3 regions of the Lysinibacillus sp. NPDC056232 genome follow, and region 2 is predicted to be linked to each of the others. Evidence: riboswitches for the same ligand, from Rfam matches in the RefSeq annotation. Region 2 holds a riboswitch; each other region holds the start of a gene.

What was found. A riboswitch is a leader RNA that binds a small molecule or an ion and turns the genes downstream of it on or off. The one in region 2 is predicted to bind cobalamin.
Region 1: it holds a riboswitch for cobalamin, as region 2 does, so the genes downstream of both, nikA (nickel ABC transporter substrate-binding protein) here and ACFCYJ_RS03445 ((2Fe-2S) ferredoxin domain-containing protein) in region 2, are expected to answer to the same signal.
Region 3: it holds a riboswitch for cobalamin, as region 2 does, so the genes downstream of both, cobT (nicotinate-nucleotide--dimethylbenzimidazole phosphoribosyltransferase) here and ACFCYJ_RS03445 ((2Fe-2S) ferredoxin domain-containing protein) in region 2, are expected to answer to the same signal.

The regions. Positions count from the first base shown of each region.
Region 1 is NZ_JBHJTF010000005.1:114,725-119,162, reverse strand. It holds gene nikB (nickel ABC transporter permease) at 2-955, opposite strand; gene nikA (nickel ABC transporter substrate-binding protein) at 1,030-2,649, opposite strand; cobalamin riboswitch at 2,894-3,087, opposite strand; gene ACFCYJ_RS06005 (DUF1572 family protein) at 3,231-3,767, opposite strand; gene ACFCYJ_RS06000 (hypothetical protein) at 3,941-4,438, opposite strand, start outside.
Region 2 is NZ_JBHJTF010000003.1:39,386-43,823, forward strand. It holds gene cbiQ (cobalt ECF transporter T component CbiQ) at 1-212, opposite strand, end outside; gene ACFCYJ_RS03435 (energy-coupling factor ABC transporter substrate-binding protein) at 216-488, opposite strand; gene ACFCYJ_RS03440 (energy-coupling factor ABC transporter permease) at 490-1,236, opposite strand; cobalamin riboswitch at 1,560-1,744, opposite strand; cobalamin riboswitch at 2,163-2,345, shown strand; gene ACFCYJ_RS03445 ((2Fe-2S) ferredoxin domain-containing protein) at 2,483-2,854, shown strand; gene cobJ (precorrin-3B C(17)-methyltransferase) at 2,859-4,438, shown strand, end outside.
Region 3 is NZ_JBHJTF010000001.1:204,136-208,573, reverse strand. It holds gene ACFCYJ_RS01020 (trimeric intracellular cation channel family protein) at 341-946, shown strand; gene cobT (nicotinate-nucleotide--dimethylbenzimidazole phosphoribosyltransferase) at 1,054-2,109, opposite strand; cobalamin riboswitch at 2,225-2,401, opposite strand; gene ACFCYJ_RS01010 (response regulator) at 2,930-3,532, opposite strand; gene ACFCYJ_RS01005 (sensor histidine kinase) at 3,519-4,438, opposite strand, start outside.

The DNA of each region.
Region 1 (4,438 bases), on a different contig from region 2:
TCTACTCTCTCCCCCTCACCATCATTAGCTGCGGGTCAAGAACTCGATGTAATATATCTGTACATAAATTAGCAAAAACATAGATGATAGCAATTATTAGAACATAACATTGCACAACTGGATAATCCCTATTAATAATTGATTCTATTAAGTAGCGACCTAAACCAGGCCAGCTAAATACCTGCTCGACAATAACTGCCCCACCCAATAAATTCCCAAGTGTCATACCAAGCATCGTCGTCAGTGGAATAGCAGCATTTTTGAAGACATGTCGACTGAGAATAACAGATTGTTTTAACCCCCGTAAATGTGCATACTGAACATAATATTTTTGTAATTCTTCTATGACACTTGTACGAATTGCTTGAACAAACAACCCAATAGTTGGTAATGCCAAAGATACGGCTGGTAAAATTATATGTAACATCGTCCCTTTACCATTTGTCGGGAAAATGCCAAGCTTCAAACTAAATAAGTACAGAAGAAAAAAACCTACCCAAAAAGTTGGGATGGATACACTGATAATAGATAATAAGCTTACAATCTTATCAAATACGGAATTTTTATAAAGAGCACTTATAATACCAAGAGGAATACTAAAGCAAAGAATACACACAAATGCAGCTAGGGCTAATTCAAAAGTTGCCGGTAGTTTTTCTACTATTTCTTGAGCAACGGGTAATTTACTCACAAACGATGTACCAAAATCGAAGTGTAACACGCCTTTTAGCCATATAAAATATTGAATAGACAAAGGTTGATCAGTGCCTAATTCCGATCGTAGCGCCTGTATTGCTTCTGCTGTCGGGGCGACTCCTGACAGTCTAAGTATGACCTCCGCTGGCTCTACTGGAACAAAACGAATAAATAAAAAGGTCATGATTGAAACCCCTAGTAAAACAAATGGTAATGTAATTACTCGTTTTAGACAAAAAAGCCAAGTTGATTCGTACATTTTTTCATCACTTCCCAAGTCTTCATAGTGCAAAAAGAGAGGAGTCATAATAGACCCACTCTCTTTTCATTCTCTTACTTTACATCCATTTGAGCATAAGGAATATCATATTCAGATGCACGGGGGTTAAAATCTTTCAAATATTTATGGTAAATAACATTATTCGTTTCATATGAAATTGGATAAAATAATGCTTGGTCATGGAACATTGTTAAAATATCTTTATACAATTGCACACGTTCCGCTTCATCTGTCCCAATTAATAATTGATGTATTTTGTCATCAATTTGTGTTGCATTTTCTAGGCCTAATTTCGCTTCATAAACACCATTTGCATTCGGTGTTGCTGATTCGTTTGCGAAGCTGTGTGGGTCTGTTGGTGGACCGTTTGTGCGCCAGAAATTAATATCTACTTGATTATCCATTAATTTTTGGAGCCCTACCATTACATCAGCGCCTTCAAGTTTTAATTGAACGCCTATTTTAGCTAATTCCCCTTGCATTAATTCTGCCATAGGTTTTTGGATAGCATCTGTGGCAATATAGATTAAATCTAATGTAAGAGGTTGCCCATTTTTAGAACGGATTTTATCACCATTTTTTAATGTCCAACCTGCTTCATCTAATAACTGCTCGGCTTTTTCTGGATTAAATAGGATTGGTTTTAACTCAATATTGGCATATGGAATAGCATCCCAAAACAGTGTATTGGCAACCTTTTCTGTACCATGGGTAATACTTTCAACCATTTGTTCTTTATTAACAGCGTATTGAATAGCCTGACGTACTTTTAATTCTGCTAAAGGACCAGATTGTGTATTAAAAAGTAATGCACGTGTAGATAAAGGTTCAGATACAGCCGTTTTGTATTGATTGCTGTCTTTTAAGAAAGTGTAGTTATCTAAGCTAATAATGCCACGACCATAAATTAAGTCTAATTCTTCATTTTCAAATGCCAGTGAAATAGATTCTGAATCTGGTATAATTTTCACTTTTACTTTGTCTACTAGTGGCTTTTCACCCCAATAATGTTCGTTGCGGCTAAAAAGTGCATATTGATCTTTTTTATATTCGGTTAATACCCATGGACCTGTTCCAACCGGAGCTTTAATACCTTTATTTGTTGCATCTCCCTCATGGAATCCGTTATCCCCTAAGAAGCGAAATGGTCGCACAAAAGCCAGTTCATTTAATACAGGGTAATAGGGTGCATCTAATTGAAGACGAATTGTATAGTCATCTTCTTTCACAACATCTACAATATGATTCACCATTCCCATCCAAGAGTGTGTATCACGATCTGCTAAAACTGCATTAAAATTACGAATAACATTATCTGCATTAAAGACTGTCCCATCAGAGTATTTTACATCTTGTCTAAGATGAAATATGTAAGCTGTTTTATCGTCAGAAATTTCCCAGCTCTCCGCTAATTTCGGCGATATTGTCCCGTCATCGTTATATTCTACTAATGATTCATATACCATTGCTTGCGCAGTCATTTGGTTTGGTAAATAGGTATGCGGATTTAAAGGCCCTATATCTAGCGGCCAGCCAATTGTTATCATTTTTCCTTCATTATTATTTTTGCTAGAAGTTTTACTTCCATTACCTTCACTCGAGCTTGAACAGCCTGCTAAAATCGATAACATCAGTATTAGAATGAACGGTAATAATTTTTTAAAAAATATCATTATGATTGCTCCTGTCTATTCTTGGGTGTTAGAAAATTAAAATATATATGTTTCTCCACTATACTTCTAACTTGAAACACAAAGTAATCGTCATTACTTTGCTCTCGCTTTATTTACACCTCACTTTGATGTAAATTACATAGATTAGAAAAAGACATAAAAAAATCCTTATTCCACGTGAATAAGGATAGAAAAACTCATTATTAAAAGCCTTCCATCCATCTCCCTATCTTTCGTAGATCTACAATGAATCATACTACAAGCAGGCATTCTGGCTTATGAATCTCCATTTTGCTTCACCTTCCCGAGTACTTACTCAGTGGTATTTGAAACAAAACTCCTCATTTACAGCTGCGGGACAGCATGGGATTTACACCCATTTTCCTTTAAATTAAGTGAAAAAGTTTTTTCACTCAAACTTGTAATGTTACATATTAAATTTTGTATTAAACATAACACGCTTCAAAGATACACGTCAATTTTATTTTCTGAATATAATAAAGTTTTGCGATTTTTAAACAAAGATATGTATGTATATTCCACAAAAAAAGCCATCACACACTAGTGAGATGGCTTTACTTCTATTGTTGATGTTTTTTTAACATTGAATCTGTGAAAGGCTGAGATTGTCCCTTTGGAATACTTATTGTTTGCCACTCAGAACCCTTTACTTGCTTAGCAATGTAAACGATTTGACCGACATGTTGTGAATAATGGGACATTTGTCTTTCAATCGCATCTATCACGGAATGTCGTTCTCCCCTTATCGTTACAAACCCTTGTAAATCAGCTTCCGTTAATTTTTGTAAAGCATCTAAAAATACTTGCCAGCCCTTTTCCCATACTGTCATTACCTCTTCTTTTGTCTGAAGGCTATCCATAAATTCATCATCACGATTTCTCGTTGATTTCTCACCATCTGTCGTAAGAAAGTCAGTCCATCTCGATATCATATTTCCACTAACGTGTTTTACAATCACTGCGATACTATTTGAATCTTCATTATACGCCCAGTGCAATTGGGCCTCTTCCAGTTGGTCGAGTGTTTTATCGCCTAGCTCTTTGACACTTCTAAATCTTTTCTGGACAACATTTAAATACGTTTGCGCTACTGTCATTGTTGAACCCCCCATCCCTTTTCTACTATTTTAATATAGACTGAATGAGATGTGTCATTTTGGTAACTAGTTGTTGCCAAAAATAAAGTATTACTTACTCACGAGGGATTTTTTATCACCACTGATCGCTCCCCCCTCACCAATCGAGCTTTAGCAGGCAGTTATTTTCCACATTACTTCTTTGCATTCTCTGAATTTATGTGTGGGATAAATTCCCTTGCAAGAGCAACCATTTTTTCTTGTGCTTCCTGTTGATCACCATTTAATTGATAGCCTATTTGATATGCATAGCCATTATAATACGTATAAAACTCATTGGCTTTTGTACTCATTTGATAAATACGCTTGTCTGCCTCATCATAATTATAGTATACATACGCGAAACCTTTATCTGGTGTCATCGCATGATAATACAAAGGATTCATAAAGTTCAAACCTACATTCCTGATTTCCCCTGAAAACTCCTGACTATCTTCCGTAACTTTATAGTTTACTGGATTATGATTTACATTTGTTACTGTCAAAATAATATATTGACGATCCACTCCAGTGAGAGACTTTTCTTTATAACTAAATTGAAATTGCTTTTGCAGGCTACCATCTTGCATCTCTGATGTTACCGCATAGACCTCTTGTATATTTGATTTAAACGGAAGATCTTCAGGGTCTAT
Region 2 (4,438 bases):
CCGGGTAGCAATAGTAATTTTGCATAATATGTAGCAGGGATTTTTGCACCTAAAATGATAAAAGCACTCATCACAATAAATGTAATGAGTGAAATTCGTTCATCTCTCATGATAAGTGACAATAGAAGCAGTCCAAGGGAAAACGTCATTTTTTCTAGCGGATGAACAGACGCTAGTTTATTCATATAAGCATACTTATCAATGAGTAACATCGCTTAACCCTCTTTATGTTTGCCGCGCATTAAGCCGATGAAATAGCCGATAAATGCAGCGCCAATAGCAGCTTGTAGTGCGAATAATAAGCTTTCTATTTCACCACTTGGTGGCTCCCAAAAACTTTCAAACCATGGCTCGTAGTTAGCATCTATTTCACCAATTGCTGCCTCCGCTTCGCCATCAGCACCCTCGAATTCGGCGCCTTTTTGAATAAAAAGTGGGAAGATTGCTAGCAACACAACAATTGCTAAGAGCAGTAAATTTTTTTTCATGTTAGTGAGCCTCCTTTGCTGAGAAAACACGTAAAGCTTTTAATTCACTCACATTGTATTTCTTCAAGAAGTTCATAACGATCACTGTTAAAATGCCTTCACTAACAGCAAGAGGAATTTGCGTTAACGCGAAAATACCAGCAAACTTTGTGAAAGAAGCCATAAAGCCTCCGATTTCAGAAGGGAAGGCAAGAGCTAATTGTACAGAAGTGACAACATATGTACCTAAGTCACCAAGCATTGCTGCTAAAAAGACGGCTACTGAAAATGATAACCCCATTTTTTGTGAGCCCTTAAAAACATAATAAGCAATAATAGGCCCAGCAATTGCCATAGAAAAGGCATTAGCACCTAAAGTTGTAAGTCCGCCATGGGCTAAAAGTAAAGATTGGAATAATAATACGATTGTTCCGATAACACTCATCGCTAATGGTCCAAAAAGAACTGTCCCAAGCCCAACTCCTGTAGGATGCGAGCAACTTCCCGTTACAGAAGGGATTTTTAAAGCTGATAGCACAAAGGCGAAAGCACCCGATAGCCCTAATATCATTTTTGTTTCAGGATTTTCATCAATAGTTTTACGAATAGAACGTAATCCTAAAATAATAAATGGAATCGATAAGACCCACCAAAAAATCGCCCATTCGATTGGCAAAAAGCCCTCCATAATATGCATCGCAAATGCACGATTTGGCACGAATAAAAATGCCAATAAGAAATAACTAAGCTTCCAACCTGAGAATTTCAAATATCTCTCCTCCTCACATTAAAATTTTTCGAATTAGTATGCGAACTAAACAATTTCGCCTTGGCGTAATTGCGTCAGGATTTTGAATTGTGCCAGCACATTTCATTCCTTTGAAAATCCGTGACATCCGCCGGAGGCTTTATTTTCATTCAGTAGATGTTTTGACCAAGCCGGAACCATATCTGTACTCATCTGCCACCTTGAGATGGGGTCTCTTTTGAATGAAAATAAAAAACACTTCTCCGTTTGTGGAAAAGTGCATAGCTAAAAATGCAAATAAAATTCTAATCTGCTCAGCCGCACACCTATCCTCGTAGGTTGAAACGATCACATATTTTTCGGCAGGTCTCCTGGCTTTAGTTCAACGTTTTATAGGCCTTCCCATCCTTTGGACAGTGACGTTCTCTATAAAACTCCCTAGTACAGTGGCGGGACCGCGCCGGACTTGAACCGGCTTCCCTTTTAAGCGAAATGATGAACAATTCGCACCGAAAAAAGATGAAGTTGTGAGATTTCACGACAAAGTGTAACATGATTTTCCATATATATGCTATACTTTTTATGAAAAAATTTTAAATTGAGATTCTATGTCGAAAATTCTGATAAATAGATAAAGATTTCACATATTGCTATGAAATATTAAAAAAATTGTCACAAATTAAAAAAGAAATATTGAATTTTTTAAATAATAAGATATGATAGAAACAGTTTTCTATTACATTAAACTTCTTTCAGCAGAAGTCTCCCACCTCTATAGGTAGTGAGATGAATGCAGATTTAAGTTACTTTTCAGCGGGTTCCAAACACCTGCTGAAAGAAGTTAAAGCCTCCGGCGGATGTCACGGAATCGGAAATAAGTTCTTTGTGCAAGCACAAAGCCGATTCCGGACGCAATTATGCCGAGGCATAATTGATATAATATAAATTCATATAAAACATCCATAAGTGCTTGAATATTTTCAAGATAATAGGGAAATCGGTGAGAATCCGATACAGCCCCCGCTACTGTAATAGCTGATGAAATCGCGGATGCCACTAGTGAAAACTAGGAAGGCGCGAAAGTAAAAGGAAGCTTAAGTCAGGAAACCTGCTTATGTGATAATGCATGCAAACTTTTCGGAGGGAGAAGTTGAAGCGAGAGCGAGTACCCGTATATTCGTTTTTATTTGGCTTCTACTAAACCTTTACTCTTCGACTAGAGTAAAGGTTTTTCTTTTTCCTAAAAGCAAATGAGGGGAGAACAACTATGACAACTTGGAATTTAGAGGGGATGAAAACACATCTTTTTATATGCAATGGTAGTAGTTGTATGAAAAAAGATGCTGAAGATATTACACAGGCAATTCGTGATGAAATACGGTTGCTAGCGCTTGATCAGGAAATACATACAACAAGGACCCGCTGTAATGGTAGGTGTAAGGATGCTTGTGTTGTCATCGCTTATCCTCAGGGGAATTGGTACCGTGTGTCGACAACGGAGCATGCGAAGGCACTCGTACAAGATTTAAATCATGAATCGTTACATAATGAGCATGTTTTTACATTGCGTGAAGGTTTGTTGCAGCGTACAGCGCAAACAACAGCCATTAAAGGTATTGAAAAGGAGAAAGAGGGGTAACAAAATGGCTCAAAAAGGTAAGATTTTCGTAGTTGGCTTTGGCCCTGGAGACTTTAAACATATTACGACTCGTGCTGTGGAAGCACTACAACAAAGTCATATGATTATAGGCTATAAAACTTATGTTGAACTGATTCAGGATTTAGTTAGTGCAAAGTCGATTATTAGTACTGGTATGACAGAGGAAGTTTCACGTGCTCAAGAAGCGGTGCGTCAAGCAGAGGCTGGAAGTATCGTATCGGTCATTTCCAGTGGGGATGCCGGGGTTTATGGAATGGCAGGATTAGTGTATGAGGTATTAATCGAGCTAGGCTGGACAGAAGCAACTGGTATCGAGGTAGAAATTGTTCCAGGTATTTCAGCTATTAATTCATGTGCCAGTTTACTAGGTGCTCCCATTATGCATGACGCCTGTACCATTAGTTTAAGTGACCACTTAACACCTTGGAATTTAATTGCAAAACGAGTAGAAGCGGCAGCAATGGCGGATTTTGTTATTGCTCTTTATAACCCGAAAAGTGGACGTCGTACGAGACAAATCGTAGAAGCACAACGAATTTTATTAGAATATCGTTCGCCAGATACACCGGTTGGACTTGTGAAAAGCGCATATCGAGAACGACAAGAAATTACGATGACAACTTTAGCAGAAATGCTTGAACATGATATCGGCATGTTAACAACTGTTATTATCGGGAATTCAACAACATTCTTCTACGACAATAAAATGATTACGCCACGGGGTTATCAGCGCAAATATACACTTGGTGAAGAAAAACAGCCGTTACGACCACATCAACGACTGAAGGAAGAAAATGAACCGTGGGCCATGAATCAAGAAACAGGCTCTGCGCGTAATGATTTTGCGACAGATCCCAATGCCAATCGTATAAAACCCAGTTTAGCTATAACACCTGAACCAAAGCCTAAAAAATCATCACTTGAATTGGCGACAGCAGCTCTGGCAATGGTGAAGGGAACGAGCGCTGTGAAAAGTTCACCTAAGTTTGTTCAACAAAAAATCGAATCCATTTTTGAATTAGCTGTAAGTCCAGGGGTAGCCAATAAATTCTTTACTCCTCAACAAATGATGACGTTAGCTGAGGTCGTTGGTGAGGAAGGGACGATGGAGTATACACCAGACCATCAAATTCATTTGAAAATTCCAACGTCTGAGCCTGAAGAAATTACAGCAAAGCTTCGTAAAGTGGGCTTTTTACTAACACCAATTGGTGAGGTACTTTCGTTAAAGGCTTGTGATTTCTGTTACGGAGAAAAAACCGATTCGATTCCATATGCAGAAGAGATTCAAGAAAAGCTTGGTGGTATGGCGTTACCGAAAACTTTAAATATTGGCTTTAATGGCTGTGGTATGGCGTGTTATCGAGCCGTATTTGATGATATTGGCATTGTTTATCGTAAAAGTAAATTTGATGTTTTTATTGGTGCCAAGCCGGTTGGTCGGACAGCACATGCGGCCCAGCCTGTTGTTGAGGGATTAGAACCTGAACAGCTAATACCGCTGATCACCGACATTATCGAAGAATATAAAGCAAATGCATATCCAAATGAACGTTTGTTTAA
Region 3 (4,438 bases), on a different contig from region 2:
TAACCATTTTTATACATCTGAATTAATTCAAAGAGGCTGATTTCCGCTACGGGCTACTCGCTTTCCTGCGGGCGAGAGTCGAGTAGCCCTACGCTACAATCAGTTAAAATGGGAATATAATAGCAAAATAGAAACAAAAAAATCCTTTACCGCTCAATAATAAACCTATTTTTTCCTGATCAATACTCTTGATATTTAATATCTGATAATTCTAAATCATAAGTCGATGATTTCCTTTGTAAATACTCTTAGATACAAAAAAGGAGACTTTAATGATTCCTAGTATGGAATCTAATTTAAAACTACATGAAATGATTTATTCACTTAAGGGGTGAAAGGGTTGGCTTGGGAGGTTTTTAGTATCATTGGAACAATTGCCTTTGCTATTTCCGGGGCAATAATTGCAATGGAGGAAGAATACGATTTATTCGGTGTTTATATACTCGGTATCGTAACTGCTTTTGGTGGTGGGGCTATACGAAATCTACTCATAGGTTTACCTGTAACAACATTGTGGGGTCAAGATATGATGTTTCAAATCGCCATTGCAGCCATTACAATTTTTTTCTTATTTCCACATCGTCTCATTCAGCATTGGCATCGTTGGGGCAATTTCACTGATGCTATTGGATTATCGGCATTTGCGATTCAAGGTGCCCTTTATGCTGTGAAGCTCGACATGCCTATTAGTGCCGTTATTGTAGCTGCTGTCTTAACAGGGTCAGGTGGTGGAATTGTTCGCGATTTATTAGCTAGACGTAAACCGTTAGTTCTTCGTGATGAAATCTATGGTGTTTGGGCAGCATTAGCCGGGCTTATGATCGGGCTAAAAATTTTTACAGGGGATATCTTTTTATATGTATTATTTGGAGTGATCACAGTACTAAGAATACTTTCATACATGAAGAAATGGCGTTTACCGTTACGGAAGTTGAGTCGAGCATAGTTATACTGTTGCATAATAACAAGCCCAAATATCAGATTTGGGCTTGTTTTAAATTTTTAAATTCCTTATTTATCACAAACTCCGTGCATCCTCAGCAGCGACTAAAGTTAATTTTTCAACAGCAACATAGCTTCTTCTAAAGTAGTCATATTTTTCATCATAGAGCAAGCTGCGTCCAAAATTGGAAAGGCTAAAGCTGCACCAGAGCCCTCACCCAATCGCATATTCATCTGCAACATCGGTTCAACTCCGAGCATTTCAGCAGCAATTTTTGCACCTGGTTCTTCAGAGGCATGAGATGGAATGATATAGTCTTTTACGTTTGGTTCGAGTTCGTATGCAATAAGTGCAGCAATAGTAGAAATAAAGCCATCAATAACAACTGGTTTACGATGTGCAGCTGCGGCAAGTATCACTCCAGCCATAGCGCCTATTTCTAATCCACCAACCTTTGCAAGAATATCAATAGCATCATCACGATTTGGTTTATTTAATGCAATAGCATTGTGAATGACTTCTACTTTATGTGCTATCCCCCCTGGTCCTACTCCTGCACCAAAGCCTGTCACTTCATTTGGATGACATTCGTGAAGAACCGATAATATTGCAGCACTTGGCGTCGTATTACCAATACCCATTTCGCCTGTCCCGAGTACATTCGCCCCTTTTTTTATTTCTTCCGTAGCTACTTCAATTCCTACTTCAATAGATTGAATGGCTTCTTCCCTTGACATAGCAGGACCTTTTGCCATATTGTCCGTACCATATTTAATTTTTTTTATGATAACACCAGCATCATGTGGAATATCCTCTTTTACACCAACGTCTAATGTGACAATTTTTGCATTTGTGATTTTTGCGATAGCACAGACACCTGTTCCTCCTCTAGGAAAATTTAATGTTTGAAAGACCGTCACATTTTGTGGATTAGGTGTTACCCCTTCATCACAAACACCATGATCTGCTGCACAGACAATTATCGTCTTATTATCAATCGCAGGAAATAGGTCTCCTGTAATTCCTGATAGTTGTACAGCAAGAGCCTCCAGTTTCCCCAAGCTTCCAGGAGGCTTGCAAAGTGCATCTATGCGTTCCCTTGCTTCCTCCATCATTTTGTGGTCAGCACATTGAATGTTTTGAATCGTCTGTTGTAATAATTGCATGAAAATTTCCCCTTTCTTTTTTGCCCTTGTTACTCGATGAATGATTTAGAGAAAAAAATAAAAAGCCTGTAGTTTATTCCATAACAAATAAACTACAGACTTTTCCATCGTCTATATAATACGAAGCAGATAGGCAGGTCTCCTGGCTCAATTTCAACATTTCATAGAACCTTCCCAGAACGATGCTAGTGGCATTCTCTATGAAACTCCCTTTTACAGTGGTGGGACCGCTAAAGCTTTTCACTTTATTCCCTATTCTCCCGCTATGGGCACCTAATGCTTTTATGCAATTATTTTAAATTTACGACAAAGTGTTTAATGTGTCAATATTTCGAATTTTTAAGCTTCATTGGTTTTTAAAGTGACGGCTATGCTTAATAATTCATATTTAAAAACTTTAACACAAAATATCAACGTAATTACTGCATTAGTAGTTAATACTAATAGTTCATTTATATTAGTATTAAGATTTCGAATCCCTAAAATAAGTGTTTTTCTAATAGCTTCAATAATAATTAAGTGGATTAATAGAAACAAATAGCATTGGAAATTTTCAACAAATCACCATAAACACCCGATAGCGTGTCCAAAATCATGATAGATCCATGAGTATTAGTTCTCGTTTCAAATAAGTAATACATCGCACAAATTATTTCTTTTTCCAACAAAAAAAAACGAATTAAGATTGTTTTAATGTTTGATAAACAAACCCTTTTAAATAAAATACTGCAAAAATGATCTCAGAAACTCAAATGAAAGTTTTATCTATATGTACATATTCGAGAAAAATCCTTTGACTTATTGTCGCTGAGGTCATAACTTATGAAATTTGCTTTATCCATTTAATCGCAGCTTCAGCACGAGTTTCAACATTTAGTTTAGAGAAAATACTAGTAAGATTTTTTTCAATCGTTCGTTGGCTTAAACTAAGTTCCATTGCAATTGTTTTATTTGGTAATCCGTCTTTTACTAAATCTAAAATTTTTTGTTCTCTTTCGGTCAACCTAGTTGATTTTTCTGTTTTAGAAAAATTCGAATTAAGTTGTTTAATTAAAGAAAGTGGCATGATAATTTTTTCTTCTAATGCATAATTAATAGTGTCAATCAATTGTTTTCTACTATCCGATTTACTAACAAATCCATAAACCCCTTTTTCTAACAAATCGGTAATATATCTTTCGATGTTATAGCCAGTGTAAATAATTGCAATTGCTTCTGGATGAATATTGATTATTTTTTCTATAAATTCCAAACCATCCGTATCTGGCAAATTAAAATCAACTAAATAAACGTCATAAGGTGCTTTGGTTAACTGTTGAAGGGCAAGATATGGATCCGTAAACACATCTGCATGACAATTTAGCTCGGCTTTTAATATGGCCTTAGTTCCTTCACCAATTGCAATATGATCATCCAACACCATTATTTTCAAGATCCTCACCTATTTTCATAGATATTTTGATTACTACACCAGATGGGTGATTAGGGGTGATTTCAAATGTACCTTGGTAATAATTAATCCGCGCTTGTATCCCCATTAGCCCAATACTTTTGATTTCGTTTAACTGATCATTCATATCTAGACCTATACCATCATCAATATATTCAATAATAAGTCTTTGAGCTTTTGATGTAAGGTTAATATGAACGATATGCGCCTGTGAATGCTTATTAGCATTCGATAGTAGCTCTTGAATTATACGATAGATAGTAGTAGCTTGCTGTAATGATAAATCCTCAATTACCTCAATATAATCTCTGATTATAAAGTTAAAACGGATTTTGTATTTTCCTATTAATTCATTTAATGACTTATAAAGACCCAATCTTTCAATTAAAGGTGGGTATAAATTCTCGCAAATATCACGAGTAGTATCCATAATATCAAGTATTTCATTACGTAAATGTGAAAATGTTTCTTTTTCTTGCATATCTTTAACCGTCACTATCGCTTCTTCAATATTTCGACTCATACGAATTAAATCCTGTAAAATCGTATCATGAATCTCTATTGATAAACGAATACGCTCTCGTTCCGTTGATGATATCCATAGCTTGCTATACCAGCGTTGCGAATGTAAAATATCGAGTTTTGCCAATTGGGCAGCAAGATTATCCATTTTAAGTGAATTGTCGAGAATACTTTGTACATAATATAAAAACAATTCAAGCATTTTTATGGATTCGAATGGTATTTTATTAAAATGAGTGTCTACGACTGCTAATAACTTAGAATCAGGTGTTTCATGTAGTACTAAAATGTAATTTTCCTTGCTTTTATAGATTAAGTTGGGACAAATTGTACTATAATTCTCCTCATCGATATATT